4 regions of the Bacteroides graminisolvens genome follow, and region 3 is predicted to be linked to each of the others. Evidence: riboswitches for the same ligand, from Rfam matches in the RefSeq annotation. Region 3 holds a riboswitch; each other region holds the start of a gene.
What was found. A riboswitch is a leader RNA that binds a small molecule or an ion and turns the genes downstream of it on or off. The one in region 3 is predicted to bind cobalamin.

Region 1: it holds a riboswitch for cobalamin, as region 3 does, so the genes downstream of both, ACKPCE_RS09830 (uroporphyrinogen decarboxylase/cobalamine-independent methonine synthase family protein) here and ACKPCE_RS06985 (anaerobic ribonucleoside triphosphate reductase) in region 3, are expected to answer to the same signal.
Region 2: it holds a riboswitch for cobalamin, as region 3 does, so the genes downstream of both, ACKPCE_RS13465 (ribonucleoside-diphosphate reductase subunit alpha) here and ACKPCE_RS06985 (anaerobic ribonucleoside triphosphate reductase) in region 3, are expected to answer to the same signal.
Region 4: it holds a riboswitch for cobalamin, as region 3 does, so the genes downstream of both, ACKPCE_RS11775 (TonB-dependent receptor) here and ACKPCE_RS06985 (anaerobic ribonucleoside triphosphate reductase) in region 3, are expected to answer to the same signal.

Annotation. Positions count from the first base shown of each region.
Region 1 is NZ_OY762556.1:2,383,655-2,386,795, forward strand. Features, by position in the region: gene ACKPCE_RS09820 (threonine/serine exporter family protein) at 1-131, opposite strand, end outside; gene ACKPCE_RS09825 (cation diffusion facilitator family transporter) at 268-1,170, shown strand; cobalamin riboswitch at 1,238-1,444, shown strand; gene ACKPCE_RS09830 (uroporphyrinogen decarboxylase/cobalamine-independent methonine synthase family protein) at 1,500-2,474, shown strand; gene fldA (flavodoxin FldA) at 2,720-3,141, opposite strand, start outside.
Region 2 is NZ_OY762556.1:3,188,539-3,191,679, reverse strand. Features, by position in the region: gene ACKPCE_RS13465 (ribonucleoside-diphosphate reductase subunit alpha) at 1-1,796, opposite strand, end outside; cobalamin riboswitch at 1,857-2,071, opposite strand; gene ACKPCE_RS13460 (linear amide C-N hydrolase) at 2,225-3,141, shown strand, end outside.
Region 3 is NZ_OY762556.1:1,689,572-1,692,712, reverse strand. Features, by position in the region: gene ACKPCE_RS06995 (DUF3858 domain-containing protein) at 1-667, shown strand, start outside; gene trhA (PAQR family membrane homeostasis protein TrhA) at 686-1,336, shown strand; cobalamin riboswitch at 1,458-1,645, shown strand; gene ACKPCE_RS06985 (anaerobic ribonucleoside triphosphate reductase) at 1,836-3,141, shown strand, end outside.
Region 4 is NZ_OY762556.1:2,763,567-2,766,707, forward strand. Features, by position in the region: gene ACKPCE_RS11770 (cobyrinic acid a,c-diamide synthase CobB) at 6-1,307, opposite strand; cobalamin riboswitch at 1,354-1,579, shown strand; gene ACKPCE_RS11775 (TonB-dependent receptor) at 1,679-3,141, shown strand, end outside.

The sequences.
Region 1 (3,141 bases), 690 kb from region 3:
AATCCAAAAGACTCGGCAATTCGGGTGGTATTTCTCACAACACGCGAAGTTTGCACACCTACAGCCATTAAGGAGGTGGAGTAATCGGACAAAAACTTGGATAGTTCTTTCAGTTCGTGGTGAATGTCCATACAAAAATAAATGTGAAATATCAGTTCAGGCCGCAAAGTTACAAAAAAAACGAAGTTGATATACATACTTCTAGGTATTTGATATGTTTTAAGATAAAGTTATCTTTGTAGCATTGAATAACTAATAATTTGTCTGATGGAACACGAACATCACCACCATCATGATCATACTACCGTGATCACGTCTTTAAATAAGTTGTTTTTGATTGGTATCGGACTTAACATTGCTTTTGTCATTGCTGAGTTTAGCATTGGAATCTATTATAATTCGCTGGGACTTATATCTGATGCGGGACATAATCTGAGTGATGTAGCTAGTTTGATTCTGGCTATGCTTGCTTTTCGTCTGGCGCAAATCGCACCGAATGGAAGATACACGTACGGATATAAAAAGAGTACGGTGCTTGTTTCCTTGTTGAATGCTATTATTTTGTTGATTGCCGTTGGTATTATTCTGGGCGAAAGCTTGGGCAAACTTGTTAATCCGCAACCTGTAGAGGGTGTGGCTATTGCTTGGACGGCCGGTGTGGGTGTGTTTATCAACGGAATAACTGCCTGGTTGTTTATGAAAGACAAGGATAAAGATTTGAATGTGAAGGGAGCTTACATGCACATGGCTGCCGATGCGTTGGTTTCCGTAGGAGTTGTTTTCTCGGGGATACTTATTTCATACACCGGCTGGTCCATCATAGATCCCCTCATTGGTGTTGTCATTGCCTGTATTATTATTTATTCTACCTGGTCTTTGTTGCATGATAGCATTAGGCTGTCGCTCGACGGAGTTCCGGTAGGAACTGACGGAGAGAAAATCAGAGAGCAAATTATGGAAGTCGCTGATGTTGTAGAATGCCACCACTTGCACATCTGGGCCATAAGTACAACGGAAACGGCGCTGACTGCACACATTGTTATTGAAAACTTTAGCGTACTCGAAGTGGTGAAGAAAGAGGTGAAAACCATCTTGTTGAACTCCGGAATCAGGCACGTGACATTGGAGTTTGAAGATGTAGAAAACTCTTGTTCGGAGCACAAATGTTAAAAATACATTCTACCAGCTATTTGTGTTAATTAACAACAGATTGCTTTGCTTATTCATTCTTTTCCATATATTTGCATTCATGAATGGTTTATCGCTACTTTTCGGTAGCGGTAATTAAAAGGGAATCGGGTGTAAATCCCGGACAGTCCCGCTGCTGTGAAGCTTTATTTTCAACGTTTTGATAATTAATACCCCTTTAACCACTGGCCTTAGCCGGGAAGGTTTATCAAAACGGAAGCTAAGTCAGAAGACCTGCCATCTGTTTGAAGTCTATATTCTTCGTGGGTTAAGAGTATAGTACAAGATAAAATCAATTTAATATTTTACGTATGGAAAACATCAGGCCTCCGTTCAAGATTGACATTGCAGGTGCGTTTCTTTTGCCTCAGGCGTTGAAAGAAGCTCGCGAGCAATATCGGAATGAGCAGATTTCTTTGGTTACATTACGTGCTATGGAAGATGCTGAAATCCGCAATCTGGTAGAACGACTTAAGTCGGCGGGATTACAAGTAGTTACAGACGGGCGTTTTCGTAATGCCATGTGGCCGCTTGACTTTATGTGGAGTTTTGAAGGTGTACAACCCGTAAACGCTAAGAAGACCGGTATTTGTCTGAACGGAAGAATTGATTTTCATCACCATCCTGTTATCGATGATTTCATGTTTCTGACGGGCGTCACCGGGGGAGATGTAATTGCCAAACAGGTTTTGCCGGCACCTTCACTTTTGTTGTCTGAAGTGTTGAAAACAGATGCTGAGCAGTTGGACGTTTTTTATGAAGACAGAGAATTGTTAGTCTCAGATATAAGTGCAAGCTACTGTAAATTGATTCAGAAATTGTATGATTCGGGATGTCGGTACATACAGTTTGATGATTCTTCGAGGAGTGTCTGTGAAGAGGGTATTGCCTTGAATAATTTGGTTTTGGAAGCAATTCCGGCTGATTTGTATGTTTCATTTCATGCTTCTGTCGATATGTTATCGGCGATAAGAGGAGTGAAGGCTTTTTTCTTGGATTATGATGATGAATGTTGCGGGCGTACAAGTCTGCTGTGGTTCATCAAAGAACAGAAAGCTACATTCGGATTTATTCCGTCACATTATCCGATGCCCGATGAGCTGGATGAGATCTATGAAAAGATAGACGAAGTAACACCTTATATTGCACTAAACAGGTTAAGTTTATGTGTGCCTAATGCGCAGGTATTGCCCAATGAGGGGTATGAAACCGCGCTTAAGAAACAATGGACTACCATTGACATGGCCATGATAGCTGCTAAAAAGCTGTGGGGCCAGACCGAATGATTTCTTTATAACTAGTATATTTTCTAAGAAATAAACTCTGCCAAGTTTATTTAGGAAGCCCGGGCGAAGTGATTCGATCGGGCTTTAATCTTTCTCGGGCAGCCCGAAAAAAGTCTGTTTACTCTTTCATACAATCAAAAAAGAGTGCCTTGTTTAAGGGCACTCTTTGAAAAAAATACAAGTTAAATAAGAAAAACAACTATAACTTTGACGAAATGTATAACGGTTATATCTATTATGAATGTTTAGTTAAGGCATTCTGTTTTCAACTTTTCAATCCAGTTGTCAATACGCTGATCGGTCAAATCGTCCTGATTAACTTCATCAAGAGCCAGACCTACGAATTTGCCGTCGACTACAGAAATTGAAGAATCAAACGTATAACCGTCTGTTTCAGTTCTTCCGCAGAATGTACAACCGGTTTCTTTTAGTTCTTCGTATAGATTACCCATGCCGTTGCAGAATGTGTCACTGTATGAATCAGAATCACCACAACCAAATAACGCAACGAACTTGTGAGAAATACCGGCCGCTTTCAGTACTTTAACACCATCGTACCAGTCGTCTTGCAGTTCACCGTCACCCCATGTGGCCGATCCTAAAACCAACACATCATATTTGTTAACTAACTCTTCCGAAATCTTGGCTGCATCGTGTAAATCAGACT
Region 2 (3,141 bases), 1.5 Mb from region 3:
TTGTCGAGTGCACGTACCACGGTGGCTATTTTGTCTTGCATTTGTTGTTCGTCTTCCAGAGGTAGGTGCCCTAGCGACAAGCTGGCGAGGTTGCAAACCACAAAGTCGCCCGGGCGTACTGTTTTTACCACCACGGTGTCGCCGTCTTCGGTACGTATTTCGGTGGAAATGCTTTCAATGGCCGACATGTTTTGTGCTATCTCCGTGCACAGGTTGGAGCAGTAAATAATGCCTTGGTGGTTGTTGGGGTTGGCCCTGTTCACCGTGTCGCGGTTGAAGGCAAAGGGTGCTCCCGTTTCAATAGACGATCGCAGGATCAGTCTCACAAGGTCTTTGATGACTATGGTACGTTTGCTCAGGCGCGGATCGTTTACGCAGTCGTGGTATTTGCGTTCCCACTCTTCACCGTAGGAGTCTTCCAGGCAATAGCCTTTGACACTCATTATTTCGTTGGGACAAAACAGGTGCCACGGCTGGTTCATGTCTTGGCGTACCATCTTCCAGAACAAGTCGGAGTAGCACACAGCAGGGAAAATGTCGTGCGCCTTCATGCGGTCGTCACCGTTGTTGGTGCGTAGTTGCAGGAACTCGGGCAGGTCTTTGTGCCACACATCCAGATACACGGCTACGGCTCCCTGACGTATGCCCAGCTGGTCAACCGCAACAGCCGTGTCATTCACCAGCTTAATCCAGCGGATTACACCGCCTGCTACGCCTTTAAACCCGCGTATGCTGCCGCCTGCTGCACGTACCTTGCCGAAGTAAAGTCCCATGCCTCCGCCAAACTTGCTCACCATGGCAAAGTTGTCTATGCTGCGGTAAATGCCCTCCAGACTGTCGGGCACGGTGTCTATGAAACAGCTCGATAGTTGGTGGTAGGGTTTGCGGGCATTGGCCAGGGTAGGGGTTGCCATGGTTACTTCCAGCCGGCTGAGTATGTCGTAAAATCGTTGCACCCACAGCAGTCGTTGGTTGGTTTCGGGCATGGCCAGATGAAGGGCGATGCCCAGATACATTTCTTGCACGGATTCCATCGGTTCGTGGTGGTGTGTGCGGATGAGGTAACGTTTCACCAACAGATCCAAGCCGGAGTAGTTGAACAGCTTGTCGCGCTCGATGCGCATAAAGGCAGCCGCTTCCTCTATTTCGGCAGGGCTATAAGACTCTAATATGTAGCTGCCATACAAGCCCTGATCAGTGAGGTAACGCAGCTTGTCGTAGAAACTGTGAATGCCCGCTAGCTCGGCTTGTATGTGCAGTTTCTTTGCTAAGCAGAAGTTTAACAGGCGGGCAGCTATAAACTCCCAGTCGGGAGCCTCTTGGGTGGTCAGTTCCACCGCTGCTTTGATGAGGGCGTTGAGCCGTTCATCGGCACTCATGTCGGGTTTGCAAAAGCCGGTGAACTTCTCGGCCAGCACGGTGAGGCAGTACTCCTTGGCGGTGAAGTCGGCCTGAATTTCTTTGAGCAGGTCGGCCAGCGTATCATCTGCCGTAGTGTCAACAATCTGTTGGAGGGCTTTGCGACGTTCGGTGCGCTGCCAGCGGTACAGGATGTAGCTTTTGGCTTCGGCATAGTAACCTTGCTCCATCAAGCAACGTTCCACCTCATCTTGAATGCGCTCCACATGGCGACTGTCTTCATTGTTCTCTAAAAAGAGTTCTACTTCTTTCACCAGACTATAAACAACATCATGTGTTGTGGCCTTGCCGGTGCTGGCAAAGCTTTTTTGTATGGCAACGGCTATTTTTTCTCTGTTATAGGATTCCGTTGTCCCATTTCTCTTAACTATTTGCATGAAATACGTTGAGATAAATTAGTGTATCTTTTCGTTCTGATTCCCTAACCCACGAGTGGAAACAGCCTTTAATGAATGGCAGGTCTTCTGACTTACTCCTCGTTTCCGACGCCTTCCCGTTCATCCGTTTCTAGGGTATGATACAGTGGCAATAGGTTTGTATCGGAAAGTTTACAGAGTTTCACAGCAGCGGGACTGTTCAGGATTTACACCCGATTCCCTTTTAATCCGAATAGCAGGAATGCTTATGCGGAACCAATTCGCGATAAAGATAAGCGTATTCTTATTTATCTCGATACAACTGAATGCATATTAATCTTTAAAGATTCTAAATAACTGTTTGACGGGTAGTGATGCTATGGTTAAATAGATATATATTTGTCATTCATCAGTGGTTGATGATAGTTAATCTTTTTAATTTAATAACAATGAAACAATTTACTTTACTAGCACTGCTAATCTTTACTTCTTTTGTGGCACCCTTTACTTCGCTGGCTTGTTCTGCCTTTTTGTTGAACGGCAAGGGTTACAGTGTGATTGGCTTTAATGAGAACTGGAAATCGATGCCGGGCATGGTGGTTATTAATGGCAGAGGGGTGCAAAAGACGGGCATGAGTTGGAAACAACTGGTTTCCGAAACACCAGTACCTGAACAACAAGCCAAGTGGACTTCACGCTACGGATCTGTGAGCTTCAATCTTTTAGGTGTAGATATGCCGTGTTACGGAATTAATGAAAAAGGATTGTTTATTGTAGAACTTTATCTGGCTAAAACGTACTCTATCGCTGATGAAAAAAAAGTTAACTTATTTTGGGGACACTGGATTCAGTACCAACTCGATAATTTTGCTACGGTAGGTGAAGTGGTGGCGCACCTGAATGAAGCGCCTGTTATCGACTGGTGGCCTGGGTTTCCGGGTAGTCATTTCTTTCTGAGTGATAAAAAGGGAAACACGGCTGCCGTTGAGCTGATAGACGGCAAGTACGTTATTTCAACAAGGAAAACAATGCCTGTACCTGTTTTATGCAACAAACCTTATCAACAAGAACTGAATACGCTCAATGCTTACAAGGCTTTTGGTGGCGAGCAGGAATTCGACATGACTAAGACTAAGCTTGAATGGTCGGAAAGATACACGAAGGCCGCTCACTACATGAAGTTTTACAATGCAAAGGCAGACGGTGATCCCATCATTTATGCGTGGAATGCGCTCAATAACATTGGTCGTGGCGAGTGGCAGTTGATTTATGATGTCCTTCACACCAACATTCAGTTTCGTACCGACGCAAGCAAGGATGTTAAGACAATTGATATGAAGGCCATTGATTTTTCTGCCAAGACTCC
Region 3 (3,141 bases):
GAACGGAGGTGAGTTATGCACTTTACCTTCCTATCCCGACTCTGTGAATACGCAAATACGTACCGCACAAATTACGCTCGATAATAATGGAAAAGCGCACATCCAGACTACACAGAAGTGCGACTTGTTTCAGTATGAGCACCTGTCGGCCATTACGCACATGCAACCCGATGAACAGAAAGATTTGTTACGTTCGCAAATCAGACTGACGCAAGCCAGTGTCAACAACATATCCATTCAGGAAAGCAAGCAGGCTAATCCGCAAATAGATGTTCAGTTTCAAACCGAATGCCAGCAATTTGGGAATAAAACGGGCAACAGGTTATTCATTCCGGCCAACCTTTTCCGAAACTATTTCACTGTTCCCAAACAAGAAAAACGCACCAGTGACATATACATCAAATACGGATATGCTGACACCGACAGTGTGCTTATTACACTACCCGAAGGTTTCGTACTGGAGGCAATGCCCAAACCCACATCCGTCAGTTGCCGATTCGGCTCTTTCGAATCATCTATCGAAAACAAAGGTACACAGATATGCGTACGACAAAGATTGTTTCTAAAAAAAGGGAAATTCCCGGCCAATACATACGAAGAGTTCGCTAACTTTGCCCAAACAATATCCGACCTTTATGGAGGAAAGATTGTTTTAAAGAAGGAATAAAACGTTCAAACTCTTCAAATGACAACAAAAAGATATACTGCCGGCGAAGAGCTGGCCAACAGCATCTCCCATGGAGTAGGCATATTCATGGGACTGATTGCTGGTTATTTCTTATTACACAAAGCGGAGAACAGCTCTGACTCTTGGGCCTCCGCTTGTGTCACCACCTATTTATTCGGAATGCTGGCTTCTTATATTACCTCCACCCTGTACCACAGCAGTGATCCGGGAAAACGAAGAGATTTGCTTCGCAAGGCAGATCATGCGGCCATTTACTGGCACATTGCCGGCACGTACACGCCTTTCACTTTACTGGTACTACGCGATGCCGGTTATTGGGGCTGGGGAGTTTTCACATTCGTGTGGTTGGCTTGCTTGGCCGGTACCCTGCTTAGCTTCAGAAAATTAAAAGAACACAGTCACCTGGAAACGATCTGTTTCGTAACAATGGGATCCGCCATATTAGTGGCACTCAAACCCCTGTCGGATTCACTGGAAACCATTCACTCCATGGCGGCACTCTGGTGGCTCATCGGCGGCGGGGTTTCTTATATCATAGGAGCCTTGTTTTATTCACTCCGCAAAGTGAAGTACATGCATTTTGTTTTTCACCTCTTTATTTTGCTGGGAAGTGTATGCCACATCTTAGCTATTTGGAAAATTTTATAAGCCAAAACTTTATCAAAGTTTTCCAAAACGGAAAACTTTGATAATCAGGGCCAAAGAAAAATTATCCGTTTCCGGTTTCAATTTTAACACTCACTACGCTACAAGATATTGCAATAAGCATTACCTTTGTAACAGTTCTGGTACTAAAAAGAGGTTTAGTAAAAGGGAATGCCGTGTAAATCGGCAACAGTGCCCGCTGCTGTAATTCTCTGTGAATCTGAGACATACATGCCACTGTATCTATTAAATATGGGAAGGCGTTTCAGAGGAGAGATAAGTCAGAAGACCTGCCAAAACAATCATGGAATATTTACGCTTTCGGGAGTTAAAGCCAGTGAAGTTCTTCGTCAATGCTCATGCACATTGAACAAACAAGAGAATGATGTGTCACAACTCATCCTGTTTGGTATGCACAAGCATCACCTTACTGCCTCACTACCCCGCAGCGTAATCATACTCCTGAGAGTAAAAAGATTACTTATTTATTAAAGCATAAGTTATGAATTACGCTGAGATTTCTATCGTTAAAAGAGATGGGAAAAAAGAAGATTTTTCCATCAGCAAGATTAAAAATGCAATCACCAAAGCGTTCAATGCCACGGGCATAACGAACGAAGACAAACTGATTGCTGATATTACCATGCAGGTAATTGCCCATTTTACATCTTCCACAATCTCTGTCGAAGCTATTCAGGATCTGGTAGAAAAGGAGCTCATGAAAGTTCGCCCCGAAGTTGCCAAGAAGTATATTATTTACAGAGAATGGCGAAACACAGAACGTGACAAGAAAACTCAGATGAAGCATATCATGGATGGCATTGTGGCCATCGACAAAAACGATATCAACCTGAGCAATGCCAACATGTCGAGCCACACTCCCGCCGGACAAATGATGACGTTTGCCTCGGAGGTGACCAAAGATTATACGTACCGCTACCTATTGCCCAAACGTTTTGCTGAAGCACATCAGTTGGGCGACATACACATTCATGACCTCGACTACTATCCAACCAAGACCACCACTTGCATACAGTATGATATGGATGATTTGTTTGAACGGGGTTTCCGCACTAAAAACGGAAGCATACGAACTCCACAAAGCATACAGAGTTACGCCACACTGGCAACCATCATCTTCCAGACAAATCAAAACGAGCAACACGGCGGACAAGCCATTCCGGCTTTTGACTTCTTTATGGCCAAAGGGGTTTACAAGTCTTTCATTAAGCATTTAATGTCGGGTATAGACTTTTACATCAGTCTGCTAACCAACCATACGCAGCATGCTGAGATAAAAGAATGTGTATCGCAACATGCATCTTCAATAGATACTGATTCGGCAGGACGCCTCAAGCTGTGCCAGGCATTGGCCGACGCAGGAGTCACCATTGAGTTACCGGCCATGAATATGATTTTTGAAAAAGCATACGCCCAAACACGCAAGGACACGCATCAGGCAATGGAGGGATTTATTCATAACCTCAATACCATGCATTCACGTGGGGGTAATCAGGTAGTATTTAGCTCTATCAATTACGGCACAGATACATCGGCCGAAGGTCGCATGGTTATTGAAGAACTATTGAAAGCAACAACAGAAGGGTTGGGGGCACGAGGCGAAGTGCCTGTATTCCCGATACAGATATTCAAAGTAAAAGACGGAGTTTCTTACTCAGAGCAGGATTACAAACGAGCCATGGAGAATTTTGAAGAAGCTATCGACGGTAACATGCAGTTTAATGCGCGTAACTTTGACTTGTTCTTGAAAGCATGCCGCACAACGGCTAAAGCTCTTTTCCCTAATT
Region 4 (3,141 bases), 1.1 Mb from region 3:
TTAGGTTATTTCCATAAATCGAAAATGCACTGCTCGCCCCAGTACAGGTGCGTGTAGCCGGCGATAACGTTTTTGTAGCGTATCAGCGCTGTGTCTACCGGCGTGTTTCGGGCCGAATAAAGCTGGCAGTCACTCTCCATGGGGTTGCGCAGGCTTGAATAGTGAAACTCATGTCCGCGCCATGTTACGCCGTTGTACTCGCCCATCCGGTAGCCCAAGTGAAGTTTCATGTTCTCCATGGTGGCTTCCTGGTCTAAAACCCCCGCCATGGGGTACGAAATGCCATCCATGCCCGTTATGGAGTTGCACAGGTACATCATCCCTCCGCACTCAGCCAAAACCCGTCCGCCCGAAAGCGCGTAATCCCTAATGGACTGAATCATGCTTTTATTTGCGCTCAGTGGGCTTAAAAAGAATTCCGGGTATCCTCCTGGCAGATAGAGGAGATCTGCGCTTAGAGGAACGGAAAAGTGCCTTAGCGGGCTAAAGAACTCCACGCTACCATATTCTTTTAGCTGATTTATGTTTTCCTGATAGGTAAAATTGAAAGCTTCGTCATGCGCTACGGCAATTTTAAGTTTTCGGGGAGAACATGACGAAACGGGTGCGTATATGGGCTGTACGTTTTCCGTCTCTTTGCTGCAAATATTTAACAAATCATCTACCTGTATGTACTGTTCTATTGATGCGGCAATGCGGTCGGCAAACTCCTCGAAACGGAATTTTTCATCGAGTGTAAGGCCCAAATGACGCGACGGAATCTCAATGTCTTTTTGTCTCGGAAGGTACCCGAAGCAATGAACCCCTGCATCGGTACAGGCTTGTTTCAGGTAGCTGAAATGGCTTTCACCGGCTACTTGGTTAAAGATGACTCCGGCAATGCGCACCGTCGGATTGAAATGTTTGTATCCGTAAAGTATAGGAGCTACCGAGTAAGCCATGGAGCGGGCATTGAGAACCAGTACCACGGGAATTTGGAGCAGGGAGGCAATGGCAGCACTACTACCCTTCATACCATCGTATCCGTCGAACAACCCCATCACTCCTTCCGTGAGGCAAACATCGGCTTTGGCTCCGTAACGGCTGTAAAGCTCGCGCACATGTTCCTCGGAAGCCATCCATGTATCCAGATTCACCGAAGGGCATCCCGCAGCTAGTGCATGGTGCTGGGTGTCAATGTAATCGGGACCGCATTTAAACGGTTGCACCGCATACCCCCGTTTACTCAAAAGCCTGAGCAAACCCAGCGTGAGCGTTGTTTTTCCGCTGCCCGAAGAAGCGGCACCTATCAATATATGGGCATTCATTTGGTCTATCAATTTGAATTAATAAGATGCAAATATAAAATAAATTAATAACTTTGCGGCGCTTTGGTGATGTAACGAACATCCTGTTTGCTACATAAAAGGGAATCCGGTGAGAGTCCGGAGCAGTGCCCGCTACTGTAATCCCCTGCCCTTACGGGGCATCACCTGAAGAGCTTACTCGCTCACATGCCACTGTTTCTTATTGCATAATGAAACGGGAAGGCGCTCTTCAAGGGGAAAGTCAGGAAACCTGCCAGGCAATATAATGAATACAGCAATCCCGGGGTCAGGAATGCTATTTATTAACTACTTATCATATATCAATGAGGAAAAAATGCCTGCTTGCAATCCTTGTAGAAGGTTGCATTGTTATGAATTCGTTCGCGCAAGTAACGCTGAGCGGAAAAGTGATTGACGCAGAAAACGGACTACCCGTGAGGGGTGCCAACGTTCGTTTGGAACAAACTACTATCGGTTGTGCTACCAATGCCAAAGGAGAATTCACTCTCAGTAATGTGAAAGAAGGGGAACAAGTGCTCAGGGTGAGCTGCTTAAACTATGCTCCGCTTAGTCGGAAAATATCGGGCAGCAACTCCAATCTGGTACTAAAGTTGAAGAACGCGTACATCAACCTCGATCAGGTGGTTGTTACGGGTACCGGTACGCATCACAAGTTAAAGGACACTCCCGTACCCATTGAAGTGATGAGTGCCGCCGACATCAAGAAAGCCGGAATCACCGATTTTCAAACGGCCATGACCATGCTTCAGCCTTCGCTTTCTTTTTCAACCAATGCCATGGGGTCTTACCTGATGATGAACGGATTGAGCAACAAATACGTGCTCATTCTGGTGAATGGTAAGAAGCTGACGGGTGATACATCGAACAACATCGACCTGAGTCAGATCAACATGAACAACGTGAAGCGCATAGAGGTTTTGAAAGGAGCTGCTTCTGCTCTTTACGGCTCCGATGCCATTGCCGGGGTAATCAACATCATTACAGACAACCCCAAGAATTTGATTACCGTTACTTCGAATACGAAGATGGAGGAGCGCGGGCAGTTTACGCAGGGTGTCAATGTAGATGTTAACACCGGAAACTTCGGATCGTTCACTTCATACACCCGTCAGCAGTCGGATAGCTGGAAGCTGAGTTCGTACGACGAGGATGGTAACCTGACGGATAAGTTACCCGTGAATGCTTTTTATTCCGATGTGATTAATCAGAAATTTACCTACTCGCCTACCGCGGCTTTATCCATGTATGCCGAAGGCGGATACTATGACCGGATGACGAAGCGTCCCGTCAGTGCTTACACCTACAACATGAAATACGATGCGTACAATTTGGGTGCCGGTGCCAAATATTTACTGGGTAACTCATCATACCTCAGCTTGGATCTGACTAAAAACAACTACGTGTCATACTATAAATACCTCAAGGAGTCGGGCAATTTTAAGGAGGGTGATGAGAGCATGACCAAGAAACAAAACTACTACAACGCCAATTTGAAAGGAGTTTTCAAACATTCGGATGCTTTTAAAAGCATTGTGGGATTGGAGTATGTTACCGACGAGTTGAAGCGTCCCGATGCGAGTGTTGACGAAAGCGTATATACCGCTGCGGCTTTCTGGCAGGAAGAAATCAATATACTAAAGAACCTGCAGGCCATTGTGGGACTTCGTTATTCGCACCACGAAACTGCGGGCAACGGCTTTACTCCCAAGGCTTCGTTGATGTATAGTCTGGGCGACTTTAATTTCAGGGCTTCATACGCAGCGGGATTCCGTGCACCGGGCTTGGATGAACTATATTATTATACTTTTAAAAC